One region of the Rhizobium sp. CFBP 13644 genome, then DNA from elsewhere that is predicted to be linked to it. Evidence: predicted binding sites of a transcription regulator. Region 1 holds the regulator's gene; each other region holds the start of a gene.
What was found. The regulator LexA, encoded in region 1, represses DNA repair genes until DNA is damaged. The targets are predictions, from matches to a motif close to TGTTCNNNNTGTGTTCNG.
Positions count from the first base shown of each region.

Region 2: a site for LexA is predicted at 715-732, ahead of IFT53_RS08195 (ATP-dependent helicase). Genes of this name have one in related genera too.
Region 3: a site for LexA is predicted at 674-691, ahead of dnaE (DNA polymerase III subunit alpha). Genes of this name have one in related genera too.
Region 4: a site for LexA is predicted at 2,007-2,024, ahead of IFT53_RS03685 (YifB family Mg chelatase-like AAA ATPase). Genes of this name have one in related genera too.

Region 1 covers NZ_JACYVF010000008.1:50,534-54,626, forward strand. The annotation lists gene kdsA (3-deoxy-8-phosphooctulonate synthase) at 1-784, opposite strand, end outside; gene lexA (transcriptional repressor LexA) at 1,028-1,750, shown strand; gene IFT53_RS18320 (glutathione S-transferase family protein) at 2,097-2,780, shown strand; gene IFT53_RS18325 (ComEC/Rec2 family competence protein) at 2,799-4,093, opposite strand, start outside.
Region 2 covers NZ_JACYVF010000002.1:652,013-656,105, reverse strand. The annotation lists gene IFT53_RS08200 (efflux RND transporter periplasmic adaptor subunit) at 1-484, opposite strand, end outside; gene IFT53_RS08195 (ATP-dependent helicase) at 774-3,254, shown strand; gene IFT53_RS23950 (hypothetical protein) at 3,337-3,468, opposite strand; gene IFT53_RS08190 (DMT family transporter) at 3,609-4,091, shown strand; gene IFT53_RS08185 (DMT family transporter) at 4,088-4,093, shown strand, end outside.
Region 3 covers NZ_JACYVF010000009.1:26,443-30,535, forward strand. The annotation lists gene IFT53_RS19465 (ABC transporter ATP-binding protein) at 1-411, shown strand, start outside; gene dnaE (DNA polymerase III subunit alpha) at 911-4,093, shown strand, end outside.
Region 4 covers NZ_JACYVF010000001.1:776,472-780,564, reverse strand. The annotation lists gene IFT53_RS03695 (peptide chain release factor 3) at 1-1,400, opposite strand, end outside; gene dut (dUTP diphosphatase) at 1,491-1,961, shown strand; gene IFT53_RS03685 (YifB family Mg chelatase-like AAA ATPase) at 2,113-3,645, shown strand.

The sequences.
Region 1 (4,093 bases):
GGTGAACCATGTTGGGGCCATCGGATGGCGCATTATCAGGGTCCTCATGCGTCTCTATGAAAAGACCGGCAACACCAACGGCGACCGCCGCACGCGCCAATGTTTCCACGAACTCGCGTTGACCACCCGTCGAGCCACCCTGCCCGCCCGGCTGCTGAACCGAATGGGTCGCATCGAATATAACGGGCGCACCGAGCGATGCCATGATTGGCAAAGACCGCATGTCGGATACCAATGTATTGTAACCGAAAGACGCGCCGCGTTCGCAGAGCAGGACATTGGGGTTGCCGCTGTCATTCAGCTTGGCCAGCACGTTTTTCATGTCCCAGGGTGCCAGAAACTGGCCCTTCTTCACATTGATGACGCGGCCGGTCTTGGCAGCAGCGACTAGTAGGTCCGTCTGACGGCTGAGGAATGCCGGAATCTGCAGAATATCTATGACGGGCGCAACAATGACGCACTGCTCTTCGGTGTGAATGTCCGAAAGGACTGGAAATCCGAACTGCGCCTTCAATTCTGCGAAAACTTCAAGCGCCTTGTCGATGCCAATGCCGCGCTGGCCCGAAAGCGAGGTGCGATTGGCCTTGTCGTAGGATGATTTGTAAACCAGACCGATTCCCAGCTTGCCGCAGAGTTCGGCCAGCGTTTCGGCAATCATGAAAGCATGGTCGCGGCTTTCCATCTGACACGGACCGGCAATCAGGGAAAATCGTTCGGTGTTCGAGAAAGAGACCGCTCCAGCACCCTCGCCGGCAATGACCTTCAGATTGTTCGTCGCACTCATGGTTTTCCCTTGGAACAAATGAAACAGTGCACGGGCATCGCGCCCGATCTTAGCAACGCATGTAGCAGTAAGCCGACAGCGAGTCACGGTATAGGAACCGTATTCGGCGGGATTGTGGGCATCGCTGAAACTCGTTTGTACTTTCACTGAGTTTTAAGGGATTGCAGAACACATATGGAACAGATAGTGTTCGTTCTGTATTTGTTTCCCGAATCTCCGCCTCGAATCGTCAAGGGTCTCTTCATGCTCACGCGCAAACAGCAGGAACTGCTTCTATTCATTCATGAGAGAATGAAAGAGTCCGGCGTGCCACCATCTTTCGATGAAATGAAGGATGCACTCGAGCTTGCCTCAAAGTCAGGCATCCATCGGTTGATCACAGCCTTGGAGGAGCGTGGTTTCATTCGCCGGCTACCGAACAGAGCGCGTGCGCTTGAGGTTATCAAGCTTCCCGAATCATATTCGCCCCCAGAAAAGCCACAGCGCGGCTTCACGCCAAGCGTTATTGAAGGCAGTCTCGGCAAAACAGCAGCTGTTGAGCAACGGCCTCAGCCATCGTCTTCCAACAGCAGAAATTCCGAATCAGTCAGTGTACCGGTCATGGGACGCATTGCAGCGGGCGTGCCAATCTCCGCCATTCAGAACAACACTCATGATGTGGTCGTGCCGATGGATATGCTGGGTGCGGGTGAGCATTACGCGCTTGAGGTTAAAGGCGATTCGATGATCGAAGCCGGTATATTTGACGGCGATACCGTCATTATCAAGGATACCAGCACCGCAAATCCCGGTGATATCATCGTGGCTCTGGTGGACGAAGAGGAGGCAACGCTTAAGCGCTTCCGTCGCAACGGCGCGTCTATCGCACTTGAAGCTGCGAACCCTGCTTATGAAACCCGCATATTTGGACCCGACAGGGTCAAGATTCAGGGAAAGCTAGTTGGTCTGATCAGGCGTTATCACTGACCAGCCTGACAGGCTCTTGCCTCGCTTTTCAGGCGCAGTCTTAACTCTGTTGACGCTCGCGGGACCTCAAGTCACAGCGCGGTGATAGAATTGGTTAGCCGGGTATCGACTCCATTACGATTGTGTGATTTTGAGTGAATTTTCCGTTATGTCGGCAGATACTTATGGCATGGAAATGCGCCGTTGCGTTTGAAGGCGGTGCTTGTGACCCGGCATTGATCGCCACGTTGGTGACGGCCATCAAATAATTTGAATGATGCCATCGCTGTGGATGGCTTTATGCAAGAAATTCTCTCGTTTACTGATAGTTTTCTCTTTTTGATCGCTGCCTTCTGGAGCGCCGCCCATGTATCAACTTTTCATCGCCAACAAGAATTACTCGTCTTGGTCGCTGCGCATCTGGGTGCTGATGCGCACGCTCGGAATTGGATTTTCCGAGCGATTCATGCGTTTCGATGACAAGGACCATGCGTTTTCGGAGTTTTCACCGACATCGAAAGTTCCCTGCCTGGTGGATGTTGATCTGACAGTATGGGAATCGCTAGCCATCACCGAATATCTTGCGGAAAAGCATGATGGCGTATGGGCAGCGGATGCAAAGGCGCGGGCCTGGTCTCGCTCTGCCGCTGCGGAAATGCATGCCGGCTTTTCGACATTGCGCAACAACCATCCGATGAGCGTTGGTCTTCGGATACGGCCGTCATCCATATCGGACGCATTGCAGAGAGATATTTCCCGGATCGACGTCTTGTGGCAGCAGGGGCTAAAAGCCCACGGCGGTCCATTCCTCGCGGGTGCTGAGTTCACAGCCGTTGATGCCTTTTTCTGCCCGGTTGCGTTTCGGTTTCAGACCTACGGAACGGCGCTGTCTCCAGCATCGAAGCACTATATGGATCACCTCCTCTCCCTACCGGCAATGCAGGAATGGGAACAGGCGGCCCTTCTCGAACCGTGGCGCGACGATGCGCATGAGGCTGAGGCGCGGGATGTGGGGGAATGGCTTGCGGATTTGCGCGCAGTCCCGACGTGACGAGCAGTGGCGCGCGCACTACGGACGGACTGCGAGCAGGTTTTCGATATGGGCCGGAATTTCTGTGTTGAAGCTTTTGTCGCGCCAGTCGTAATGACGGTGCGCCGTCCATGGCCGATTGTCGCTCAGCATGGCAGCCCTTACGGTCACGACCGGCTTTGTTGCATCGCCCAGCCATAGTTCCATGGAACCAGTGCGGCGCAAGGTTTCCTGGGTGATGAGAATGGCGCCGGAACGGCATGTGGTGAACGGAACGCTGCGTGTCGTGACGACAATATTGGCGATATCGCAGGCCAATCCCGCGAATGCACTGTCGAGCACCACCGCAACACTCACGCCGCTTTTGGATTTCGATACGCACCAACTGTTCTTTCGACAGGTGAATCCATCTGCGTTCTGGAGCGCGCGCAGCATTTCCTCTCGTTCTTTCGCTTTGGCTTGCTCCGTCAGCGTTGCGCGGCGTCCGGTTTGCGCATCATCCAGATTTTCTTCGTCACCATCCAGTGACTTTTCTTTATCAATCACGTCTGCTGGAATGTGGCGCTCCGGCAGGGGCAGCGCCCTCGCCCACTGGTCATAGATAAAGCCCGACGCCCGCTGTTTTGTGGTTGCGACCGCATCTTGCGACAAGAGCGCCACGAGCGACCCATCCTCGTAAATCAAAAGGTCCGGCTTGCTGCGCCATTGCTCCGCGCCCAGCAGTAAAAAACCCGCAACAACAAAGGGTAGACCAATCAATGCAAGCCGAGTACGTAAAAGAGCGAGCAGTAGAAAACCCGTCGTCGACACAGCGAGAAACCAGCTGTTTTGGCGCCCGATCGTCACATCCCCGCCCCAGCCTGAGACCGTATTCGCGATGTCGATGACCATTGCCATTCCATGCCCCATCACCTTGATGAACGGAGCATCAAGCCCGAACGGCATGAGAAGCATGCCCATCAGCGCAAACGGCATGACAATGAGCGACATGATTGGCATCGCTGCCAGATTTGCTGCCAGCCCGTATGTTGTGATGCGGTGAAAATGTTCAATGGAGTAGATCGCGGTTGAAAGACCGCCAATGAGTGATGTCACGATTACACCACCAATGATGGTTGCGCATTTAGAAGCTGCGCTGAGCCACCACGGCGGATGCGCGATAACAGGGCGCTCGCGTTCTCCTATCCACCGGCTCCAGGCCTCGAAGCCCGACACGAGAGCAAGCGTCGCTGCAAATGACATCTGGAAGCTCGGCCCCATCACCTCGTTGGGAGACAAGACGATGATGACGATGGCCGAAAGCGCAACATTTCGAACGCTGATCGATGGCCGGT
Region 2 (4,093 bases), on a different contig from region 1:
GCCGCGCAACCGAACGCAAATTCGCGTAGGACGTGGACTTCTCGACTGCGCTGCGCAGCGCGACCTGCGCCTTTTCACGCTCAATGACCTGCTCATCATCATCCAGCCGCGCCAGCACATCGCCTTTTTTGACACTTTGCCCCGATGATACGAGAATTTCGGAAATCAGCCCCGAAGCCTGCGGCGTGACGACGACAGACTGAATAGCCTCCCCGTTGCCAATTGCATTCAGACGGTCATTCACGGTTCCGGACTTGACGGGTGCGAGCGCGACCAGCGTTGCGCTGTTGCCCCTTCCACCGCCCTGCCCGCGCTGCCCACCACCAGCGGCTGCCGTGCCACCGGCCTCTGCAGCAGGCTTTTCCGGGCTTGCAAGTCCAACCTTGGCCAGCAAAACTTTGCCGTCTGGTGAATTATAGGCCCAAAGACAGAACCCCGCCCCCACGACGGCCAGACCGACACCAAGCTGCTTCCAAACCCGCATACACGTCTCCGAATTGATTTCGACTGTCTCCGCATTCCATTTTAGTGCGGACGCCTTGTATTTACAGCAGTATCCTTGCTCACCTTAAACAACGCAACGCACAAATCCGTTTCTTACATAATGGTAATTTACGACGCTTTTAAACAGCCTCCGGCCACGCTCCATACGGGTTCGATGCTCCCACGGCCTCAGTGAAAATGCCCTGAAACAGGCGCGTTGACAGTTGAAAGAGGAATAAAAGCAGAACATGGTTCTGGCCTTTCCGCCCCGAATCACTACATTGGGCCGCATGAGCAACAGTTTCGACGATATGCCGTTCTTCGATGAGGAACCTTCCGAGCCACGCCGCCAGCCCGCCGCACCTCCAGCGCCGGGCGGTTTGGGCATCGCGGCGCGTGCTATGGCAGCACGCGATCAGGGGCGCGCTGCGCCCGATTATCTGGCAGGCCTCAACCCGGAACAGCGCGAAGCCGTCGAGACCCTGGAAGGCCCCGTTCTGGTTCTGGCGGGTGCCGGCACCGGCAAAACCCGCGTGTTGACGACGCGCATCGCCCATATTCTGGCAACAGGCCGCGTCTATCCGAGCCAGATTCTGGCCGTGACCTTCACCAACAAGGCCGCGCGCGAGATGAAGGAACGTATCGGCGTTCTCGTCGGTGGCGCGGTTGAGGGCATGCCGTGGCTTGGCACCTTCCACTCCATCGGCGTCAAGCTTCTGCGCAGACATGCCGAAATGATGGGCCTGAAGTCGGATTTCACCATTCTCGATACGGATGACGTGGTGCGGCTGCTGAAACAGCTCATTCAGGCCGAAGGTCTTGATGACAAGCGTTGGCCCGCCAAGCAGTTCGCCGGCATGATCGATGGCTGGAAGAACAAGGGTCTGACACCGCCGGATATTCCAGAAGGCGATAGCCGCGCCTTTGCAAACGGTAAGGGCCGCGAACTCTATGCCGCCTATCAAGCACGTTTGAAAACACTGAATGCCTGTGATTTCGGCGACCTGCTGCTGCACCCCATCACCATATTCCGTAATCACCCGGACATTCTCAAAGAATACCACAGCAAGTTTCGCTACATTCTGGTGGACGAGTATCAGGACACCAACACCTGCCAATATATGTGGCTGAGGCTTCTGGCGCAGCGCCCCAAGGGCGAGCCGCAAAATGTCTGCTGCGTGGGCGATGACGACCAGTCGATCTATGGCTGGCGCGGTGCCGAGGTGGACAATATCCTGCGCTTTGACAAGGATTTTCCCGGCGCAAAGGTCATCAAGCTGGAGCGCAACTACCGATCCACCGAACATATTCTGGGCGCTGCCGGTCACCTGATCGCGCATAATGAAGGCCGCCTTGGCAAGACACTGTTTACAGACCGAAGCGAACCCGACGATGAAAAGGTCGTTGTTCACGCGGCCTGGGATTCGGAAGAGGAAGCCCGCGCCGTCGGTGAGGAGATCGAACAGCTCCAGCGCACCAAGCACCCGCTGAACAACATGGCCATTCTGGTGCGTGCGTCCTTCCAGATGCGCGAGTTCGAAGACCGGTTTGTAACGCTTGGCCTCAACTACCGCGTTATCGGCGGTCCACGCTTCTATGAGCGTCTCGAAATCCGTGATGCGCTGGCCTATTTCCGTCTCGTCTGCCAGTCCGCAGACGATCTGGCTTTCGAGCGCATCATCAACACGCCAAAGCGTGGCCTTGGCGATACGACCGTTCGCAACCTGCATGATTATGCCCGCGCCCGCGACATCCCCATGCTGGCGGCAGCGGCTGACATTATCGAGACGGACGAGTTGAAGCCCAAGGCGCGCAAGGCGCTGTTCGATGTCGTGCAGGATTTCCGCCGCTGGCAGACCCTGCTGGAAAACACAGAGCACACGGTGCTGGCCGAACAGATCCTCGATGAGAGCGGCTACACCGCCATGTGGCAGGCGGATAAGACCGCCGAAGGCCCCGGCAGGCTGGAAAACCTGAAGGAACTGATCCGCTCCATGGAAGCCTATGAGAGCATGCGCAGCTTCCTTGAGCATGTGGCACTGGTCATGGATACCGAAAAGAACGCCGAGCTGGATGCCGTCTCGATCATGACGCTGCATTCCGCCAAGGGTCTGGAATTCGAAACCGTTTTCCTGCCCGGCTGGGAGGAAGGACTGTTTCCGCACCAGCGTTCCCTCGATGAAGGTGGGCGTTCCGGCCTCGAAGAAGAGCGTCGTCTGGCCTATGTCGGCATCACCCGCGCCAAGCGCCGTTGCCACATCTGGTTCGTTTCCAACCGCCGCATCCATGGCCTGTGGCAAGCCACGATCCCCTCCCGCTTTCTGGAAGAGTTGCCGCCCAACCACGTCGAAGTCTCGGCGTCCGATAGCAATTACGGCGGCTATGGTGGGCGCGGCGGCTACGGCCAGTCTCGCTTTGATTCCGCCGACCCCTTCACCAACACCTATTCCACACCGGGATGGAAGCGTGCGCAGGCCAACAAATCTGACGCGACGCGCGACAATTGGGGCAGCCGTTCCGGCCACGCTGTCGAGCGCATCGGCTACGGCGAAAGCGGCCCGAAAACACGCACGATCGATGGCGAACTCGTCGCCAAATCGGTGGCCGATACGCCATCGAAATTCTTCGTCGGCGACCGCGTTTTCCATCTGAAATTCGGAAATGGCAATGTCGCGAGCGTCGAAGGCAACAAACTCACTATCGACTTTGATCGCGCCGGGCAAAAACGGGTTCTCGACGGTTTTGTGGAGCGGGCAGAAAAGCCTGCCTGATCTGGCTCAGGCCTAACCAGCGAACACGCAAAAGCCGCGCTTGCACAAATGCAGAGCGCGGCTTTTGACTATTCAAAACAGATTATTGCGCGATGGGCGTTTCGCCGGGCGTGAAGCCGATCAGGTAAACGGCGGCCACCACGATGGCCAGAGCGAAAATGGAGATGACGAAAACAGTCATGCGGTTCAGAGGCTTGCGGGTCGTTTTTTTCATGCCGCGATAACGATCGAGACGCGTATTCGTTCCAGCGAAAATTCGTTCACAGCATCTGGGGTCATACATCAAGGAAAATCATTTCCGCTTCAAACCCATATCGGTTAAGGCTCGCCCATCTCTTCAGCATTCGGCGCATCATGACCAGCGATACCCCCACCCGCCTCAACCCGCTCCACATCGCAGCTGCCTTTGCCAGCGGTTGCCTGTTGACCCTGATGGTTCATTTCAACGGCATGCTCGCCCATTATGGCAACGCGCTGTTTTCATCCTGGACGGCGCACGGCACCGGAACGGTGGCGGCGGTGATCTACCTCGCCATCCTCTCGAAAAAGCAAGTTGGCGAAAAGCCCGTCCGGCCCAAAGCCCCGGTCTGGGCCTATTTCGGCGGTGTCGTCGGCGCAGCCATCGTCATGCTGACCTCCACTGCGGTCAATTCGCCGCTTGCCCTGTCTGGCACAATCGCTCTCGGGCTCGCCGGTCAGGTTATCTTCAGCCTGCTGGCCGATTTCTGGGGAATGTTCGGCCTGCCCAAACGCCGGCCAGATGCCATTGATCTCTGTGCAGTCGCCCTCATTCTCAGCGGCAGCGCGCTGATCACACTCGTGGGGAGAGCACCATGATC
Region 3 (4,093 bases), on a different contig from region 1:
TTCGTCTACCAGTTCCACCATCTCCTGCCGGAATTCACCGCGCTTGAGAACATCATGATGCCGCAGCTCATTTCCGGGCTGCCGCATGCCGAGGCTAAGGAGCGCGCCAGCGCGCTTCTGGATTATATGCGCATCGGCCATCGTGGCGATCACCGCCCATCGGAACTGTCGGGTGGCGAACAGCAGCGCGTGGCAATTGCCCGTGCGGTCGCCAACGCGCCACTTCTGCTTCTGGCCGATGAGCCGACCGGCAACCTTGATCCGGAAACGGCCTCCTATGTGTTCGGTGCCTTGGAGGCGCTGGTCCGCCAGTCCGGTCTTGCAGCCCTCATCGCAACGCACAACCACGAGCTTGCAGGCCGCATGGACCGCCGCGTCACATTGAGCGAAGGCAAGATCGTCGAGTTCTGACGCGTCCCGTTTACTGCCATAATCTACCAAGACCACGACAGGCATATCCTCTGAGAAAGGATGTGCCTGTTGGCGTTTGTGGCGTCGATTTTTTAAGGCCGGCATCTGATCGCTTCGGCTGCGCCTGCGCGCGCGGGGGACGTAGGCTGCGCTCTATCCCAAATTCACCAACGGCGTGCGGGCTCTCGAAGGGGGAACCCGCGAGAGTCGCGATGCGTTCATATTACGAGAGTCGAAAAAGACGTTGACATCAGAACTAAATGGGAACAAAGTTAGAACATAGAGAGTATGGAGAGACAAATGACCGACATCATCCGTGACATTGCTGCATTCGCTTCCATCGCCGTCTTCGTTGCCAGCTTCGGTGTCATCCTCACTTCCATGTGAAGTGTGACTGTCGTTTCCGTCAGAAATGACGTGTAAACCTTGTCCAAGCCTGTAGACTCTGGCCAAGGAAAAGCCGAAAATCCCGTGACTCAGAATGACGGGATTTTACGAGATGGGCGATATTACAGTCACCGGCGCAGACGCTGGAAAAGACATGCAGACGCCCGGCTTCGTGCACTTGCGGGTTCACTCCGCTTACTCCCTGCTCGAGGGAGCCTTGCCCTTGAAAAAGATCATGTCCAAGGCTGTGGGCGATGGTCAGCCTGCCATTGCCATTACCGATACCAACAATCTGTTTGTCGCTCTCGAGTTTTCCGAAAAGGCTCGTGACGAAGGCCTCCAGCCGATCATCGGTTGCCAGATGTCTATCGACCTGCAGGACGCTGGCGATGATAAGCGCGGCAACAATAGTCTCGCAAAATTGCCAGCCATCGTCGTTCTGGCGGCAGATGCAAAAGGCTATGAGCGTCTCGTTGACCTCATCAGCCGTGCCTATCTCGATGGAGAGGACACTGGCCCTTCCGTGTGCATCACGAAAGAATGGTTGGATCAGGGGGATAATTCCGGGCTGATCGTGCTCAGCGGCGCCTCCGGCGGGCCTATCGACATGGCGCTGAGAGAGGGCCATGCGGCTCAGGCCACAAAACGCCTGCTGACACTGAAAGAGCTTTTCGGTGATCGCTTCTATATCGAACTGCAGCGGCAGGGCAATTTTGACCGCGCCCACGAACGGCGCATGGTGGCACTTGCCTATGAGCATGACCTGCCTCTGGTTGCCACCAACGAGGCGTTCTTCCCATCGCGTGCTGATTATGACGCCCATGATGCTCTGATGGCGGTCGCCCATAACGCCATCGTGTCCGATGACACCCGCTTCCGCCTGACGCCCGATCATTATCTCAAAAGCCGCGAAGAAATGATGGCGCTATTTGCCGATCTGCCCGAAGCGCTTGAGAACACCATCGAGATCGCGCAGCGCTGCTCCTATGTGCTGAAAAAGCGCGGGCCGATCCTGCCGCGCTTTACCGGCGCGAGTGATGATCCTGACGAGGCTGATCGTGCAGAAGGTGCGGAGTTGCGCCGTCAGGCCGTCGAGGGTCTTGAGCACAGACTGTCGGCGCTCGGCATGGCGCCGGGCTATACCGAACAGGAATATCGCGACCGGTTGGATTTCGAACTCGGCGTTATCGAGCGTATGAAGTTTCCGGGCTACTTCCTCATCGTTGCCGACTTCATCAAATGGGCCAAGCTTCAGGATATCCCCGTCGGCCCCGGTCGTGGTTCGGGTGCGGGCTCGCTGGTTGCCTATGCGCTGACCATCACGGACGTCGATCCGCTTCGTTTCTCCCTTCTGTTCGAACGCTTCTTGAACCCCGAACGCGTATCCATGCCCGACTTCGATATCGACTTCTGTCAGGATCGCCGCGAAGAAGTCATTCGTTACGTTCAGAAGAAATATGGCCGCGAACAGGTCGCGCAGATCATCACCTTCGGTTCGTTGCAGGCGCGTGCGGCGCTGCGCGATGTCGGGCGCGTGCTGGAAATGCCCTATGGGCAGGTGGACCGCATCTGCAAGCTTGTGCCCAACAATCCGGCCAATCCCACGCCTTTGTCCAAGGCCATCGAGGAAGAGCCGCGCTTTCAGGAAGAGGCGGACAAGGAGCCCGTCGTCGCTCGCCTTCTGGATATCGCCCAGAAGATCGAGGGGCTTTACCGCCACGCCTCCACCCACGCCGCCGGTATCGTCATCGGAGACCGCCCGCTTTCCAAGCTGGTGCCAATGTACCGCGATCCGCGCTCAGACATGCCGGTCACCCAGTTCAACATGAAATGGGTGGAAAGCGCCGGTCTCGTCAAATTCGACTTTCTGGGTCTGAAGACGCTCACCGTTTTGAAGGTCGCGGTGGATTTCGTCGCGCGCAAGGGCATCAAGGTTGATCTGGCCGCCATTCCGCTTGAGGACGAGAAAACCTACGAGATGCTGTCGCGCGGGGAAACCATCGGCGTGTTTCAGGTGGAAAGTGCTGGTATGCGCAAGGCGCTGATCGGCATGCGCCCTGACTGCATCGAGGATATTATTGCGCTGGTGGCGCTGTATCGCCCGGGTCCGATGGAGAATATCCCGGTTTATAACGCCCGCAAGCATGGCGAAGAAGAGATCGAGTCGATCCATCCGACCATCGATTATCTGCTGAAGGAAACCCAGGGCGTTATCGTCTATCAGGAACAGGTGATGCAGATCGCCCAGGTTCTGTCCGGCTATTCGCTGGGTGAAGCCGACCTTCTGCGCCGCGCCATGGGTAAGAAGATCAAGGAGGAGATGGACCAGCAGCGCGAGCGCTTCGTTGAAGGCGCGATGCGCAACGATGTCTCCAAGGCGCAGTCCAACACCATCTTCGATCTCCTGGCGAAGTTCGCCAATTACGGCTTCAACAAGTCCCACGCCGCAGCCTATGCCATCGTTTCCTACCAGACGGCCTATATGAAGGCGCATTATCCGGTCGAGTTTCTGGCGGCATCCATGACGCTGGATATGGCCAATACGGAAAAGGTCAACGACTTCCGTCAGGATGCGGGCCGCATGGGCATCGAGATCGTTGCGCCATCGGTCCAGACATCCCACCGCCGTTTCGAGCCGGGCGAAAACCGCATCTATTATTCGCTGGCTGCGCTGAAGGGCGTGGGTGAAGGCGCGGTCGATCACATCGTTGAGGTACGCGGCGAGACGCCGTTTGCGAGCCTTGAAGATTTCTGCCTGCGCATCGATCCCAAGCAGGTAAACCGCCGCGTTCTGGAAAGCCTCATCAATGCAGGCGCTTTCGATTGTTTCGGCAGGGATCGCGCCGAACTCATCGGCGGGCTGGACCGCATCATTGGTTACGCGCAACTGGCGCAAAGCCGGCGCGTCAGCGGCCAGCACGATATGTTCGGTTCAGGCGGGGCGAGTGGACCGGAAAAACTGGTGCTGCCAGCGTTCCAGCCATGGCTTGCCTCGGAAAAGCTGCTGCGCGAATATCAGGTTCTCGGCTTTTACCTCACAGCGCATCCGTTGGATACGTATCGCGCCATTCTGGATAAGCTGCGCGTGCAAAACATCGCAGACTTTACCGCTTCGGTGAAACAGGGCGCGACTGCCGGTCGCTTGGCTGGCACCGTCACCGGCAAGCAGGAGCGCAAAACCAGAACCGGCAACAAGATGGGTATCATCACCTTCTCGGATGCATCCGGCCAGTATGAGGCCGTGCTGTTTTCCGAAGGTCTGGCCCAGTACCGGGATTTGCTGGAGGTCGGGAAG
Region 4 (4,093 bases), on a different contig from region 1:
GAAATCCAGCGGCAGATCGAAAAGCGCGACATTTCAAACGAAACCGGCAGGCCATATTCGCCCATCAGCCGTTCCTTCAGCACGTCCAGCTGCAACGCGCCGACAACGCCCACGATGGCAGGAGAACCGTCCTCGGGTGAAAACAGCTGCACGACGCCCTCTTCAGCCATCTGGTGCAGGGCTTCCTTCAGCTTCTTCGCCTTCATCGCATCTTCCAGCCGCACGCGGCGCAGAATTTCCGGCGAGAAGTTGGGAACGCCCTGGAAAACGAGGTTTTCACCCTCGGTCAGTGTGTCGCCAATGCGCAAGGTGCCGTGGTTGGGAATGCCCACCACATCGCCCGCAAAGGCCGTGTCGGCAATATGGCGCTGCGAGGCGAAGAAGAATTGCGGGGCCGTCAGACCCATCTGCTTGCCAGTGCGCGCCAGCCGCGCCTTCATGCCGCGCTCCAGCTTGCCGGAGCAGATGCGCGCGAACGCAATACGGTCGCGGTGGTTGGGGTCCATATTCGCCTGAATCTTGAAGACGAAAGCCGTCATCTTGTTTTCATCGGCATGCACAGTGCGCGTATCGGCCACTTGGTTGCGGGGTGGTGGCGCAATCTCGCCCAGCGCGTTGATCAGGTCGCGCACGCCGAAATTGCGCAGCGCCGAACCAAAGAACACCGGCGTCAGATGTCCCTCCAGAAACGCATCGCGATCAAACGGGCGACAGGCTTCCAGCGCCAGTTCCGTTTCCTCGACAAAGGCTTTACGCTCGTTTTCCGGCAAGCGGCTGGCCACATCCTGCGGGCCATTCACCTGCGTTGCCTCAACTTCCTTATCAGAGCCGCGAACCTTGTTGCTGGCCAGATAATAAGAGCCGCAGAAGCTCTTGGAGCGACCGATCGGCCAGGTGATCGGCGCCGTGTCCAGCGCCAGCTTCTCTTCGATTTCATCAAGGATTTCGAAGATATCCCGACTTTCACGGTCCATCTTGTTGACGAAGGTGATGATGGGAATATCGCGCATGCGGCACACTTCGAAAAGCTTCAGCGTGCGCGGCTCGATACCCTTGGCGGCATCGATCACCATGATCGCAGCATCCACCGCCGTCAGCGTGCGATAGGTGTCATCGGCAAAGTCTTCGTGACCCGGCGTATCGAGAATATTGAAGACCTTGTCGTCATATTCAAAGGTCATGACCGAGGTCACGACGGAGATGCCGCGTTCGCGCTCGATCTTCATCCAGTCAGACCGCGTCTGGATGCGGTCCTTCTTCGCCTTCACTTCACCGGCCAGCTGAATGGCACCGCCGAACAGCAGCAGCTTTTCGGTCAGCGTCGTCTTACCGGCGTCCGGGTGCGCGATAATAGCGAAGGTGCGGCGGCGGGAAACCGCCTCTGCGAGTGTTTCGGTCATCTGACAAATCCTGTGGAATTGCGGGGTATCTAGCGTTTCGGGGCCGCTTTTGCAATTGACCTTGGCCCGCACAAGGAAAACTAATGCGCCATGACCCAAGAAAAGCAGAAACGCCCCGCCCTTAATCTTGTCCGCTTGCCCCACGCGGGAGGCATTGAACTGCCCTCCTATGAGACATCAGGGGCCGCAGGCATGGATCTACGCGCAGCGGTGGAGGAAGGCGCACCGCTGGTGCTAGCACCCGGCACCCGCGCTCTGGTGCCCACTGGCTTCATCTTCGAAGTGCCTGAAGACTATGAGGCACAGATCCGCCCGCGCTCCGGCCTTGCCATCAAGAGCGGTATCACCTGCCTCAACACGCCCGGCACCGTGGACAGCGATTATCGCGGTGAGGTCAAGGTCATCCTCGCCAATCTGGGGCAGGAGGATTTCGTGGTTGAGCGCGGCATGCGCATCGCCCAGATGGTCATCGCGCCGGTCACGCAGGTTGATGTTGTCGAGGTCAGCGAAACCTCGCAGACAACACGCGGCGCGGGCGGCTTCGGCTCCACCGGCGTTTGATAGCCTGCAACCGGCCACATTTTTTCTGCCCGGTATAAGTGGAATTGTTCACTTCCTGTTCTTGTTTTGCGTTGGCGTCTGTGCAAGGTTGCAGAGACGGACAACTACTCGCTTTATGCGAGTTTTCGAAAGTCCGCATATGGGGGCTTTCATGGTTGCGCGCGTCAATACGGTGGCATTTCAGGGCATAGAGGGTGTGCCTGTCGAGGTTCAGGTCATGGTCGCGCCGGGCAAGGTCGGCATGCAGATCGTCGGCCTGCCGGATAAGGCCGTCGCAGAGAGCCGGGAGCGGGTGCAGGCCGCCCTCCATGCGTCCGGCTTGGCACTTCCCGCCAAGAAGGTCACCGTCAATCTGGCACCCGCTGATCTGCCCAAGGAAGGCTCGCATTTCGATTTGCCCATTGCGCTTGGCCTCATGGCCGCGCTGGGCGCCATCCCGGCGGAAGCGCTCAATGCTTATGTCGTTCTGGGTGAGCTTAATCTGGATGGCACCATTGGGGCCGTATCCGGTGCGCTGCCTGCTGCCATCGGCGCCAATGCGCAGGGCAAGGGCCTTATCTGCCCGGCAGATAGCGGTGGAGAAGCCGCATGGGCAGGGGCTCAGTTTGATATTCTCGCACCGCGCAGCCTCATTGCCCTCGTCAATCATTTTCGCGGGACGCAACAGCTGGCACGCCCGGTCGCTGCCATCCGCGCCAACCCCGCCAACCTGCCGGACTTGGCCGATATCAAAGGCCAGGAAAGCGCCAAGCGCGCTCTGGAGGTCGCTGCTGCCGGAGGCCACAATTTGCTGATGGTCGGTCCACCCGGCTCGGGCAAATCTATGCTGGCCTCGCGCCTTCCCTCCATCCTGCCACCGCTCTTGGCGTCGGAACTTCTGGAAGTTTCCATGGTCCATTCCATTGCCGGGCAACTCTCCGGCGGCAAGCTGTCGGATCGGCGTCCCTTCCGCACCCCGCACCATTCCGCCACCATGGCAGCACTTGTGGGCGGTGGCATGCGGGCAAAGCCGGGGGAGGCATCGCTTGCCCATCACGGCGTGCTGTTTCTCGATGAGTTCCCGGAGTTTTCACCGCAGGCGCTGGATGCCCTGCGTCAGCCGCTGGAAACGGGCGAGTGCATCATTGCCCGCGCCAATCATCGCGTCAGCTATCCCGCAGAAATCCAGCTGGTTGCCGCCATGAACCCGTGCAAATGCGGCATGGCGGGCGAGCCGGGCTTCACCTGCGCCCGTGGTCCGCGCTGCGTTACGGATTATCAGCAGCGCATTTCTGGCCCCTTGATGGACCGCATCGATATCCGCATCGAGGTTCCCGCCGTTTCCGCTGCCGACCTCATTCGCCCCATGGCCGCAGAAGCCAGCGCCGATGTCGCCATCCGCGTTGCCCGCGCCCGCGATCTGCAACAGGATCGCTTCGCTGCTGCAGGCTTTAACGGCATTCGCACCAATGCCCGCTGCTCCACAGCGCTGATCGAAAAATTCGCAGAACCGGACGCGCCCGGCCTGCAATTGCTGCGTGATGCCGCCGAGAAACTGAAATTCTCCGCCCGTGGCTATCACCGCATCCTGAAAGTTGCCCGCACGCTCGCTGATCTGGATGACAGGCCAACCGTCACCCGCATTCATCTGGCCGAAGCCATCTCCTACCGCATCGCCGGGGAGCGGCTGACGGCGGCGGCGTGATCAAGGCGCGCGGCTACCTCTCCCCTTATGGGAGAGGACAGAAAATCACGATCTTAGCGCAGCTAAGTCGTAGATTTTCTTGGGTAGAGGGGTTGTGCCCCAGCCACTAGCGCTACTATATCGCAAGATATTCTTCATCTGAATCAATGCTTTAATAAAAATCTCCGAAAATCCTCAAAAAATCGATCTGCAGTTTCTCAATGACGGGCGAATCACCAGCAAAATGTCCCCGTTCCGCCCTCGGATACACCGCAAGGCGTTGCGGCGAGGCGGAACCGGCGCTGGTGGTGATGAGGCTACGCAACCTTTCATCACCGGGGTCTGGCAGCGATCTCCCCGGGGGCAACGGGTGAGGGGATAGCGCCGGTTTCGGACCGGCTGGCGCAATCTCCTCCATGTTCGATCCGGCCTGATGCTTGTGCGTTGCGAATGCCTTACGGGTTCGTTT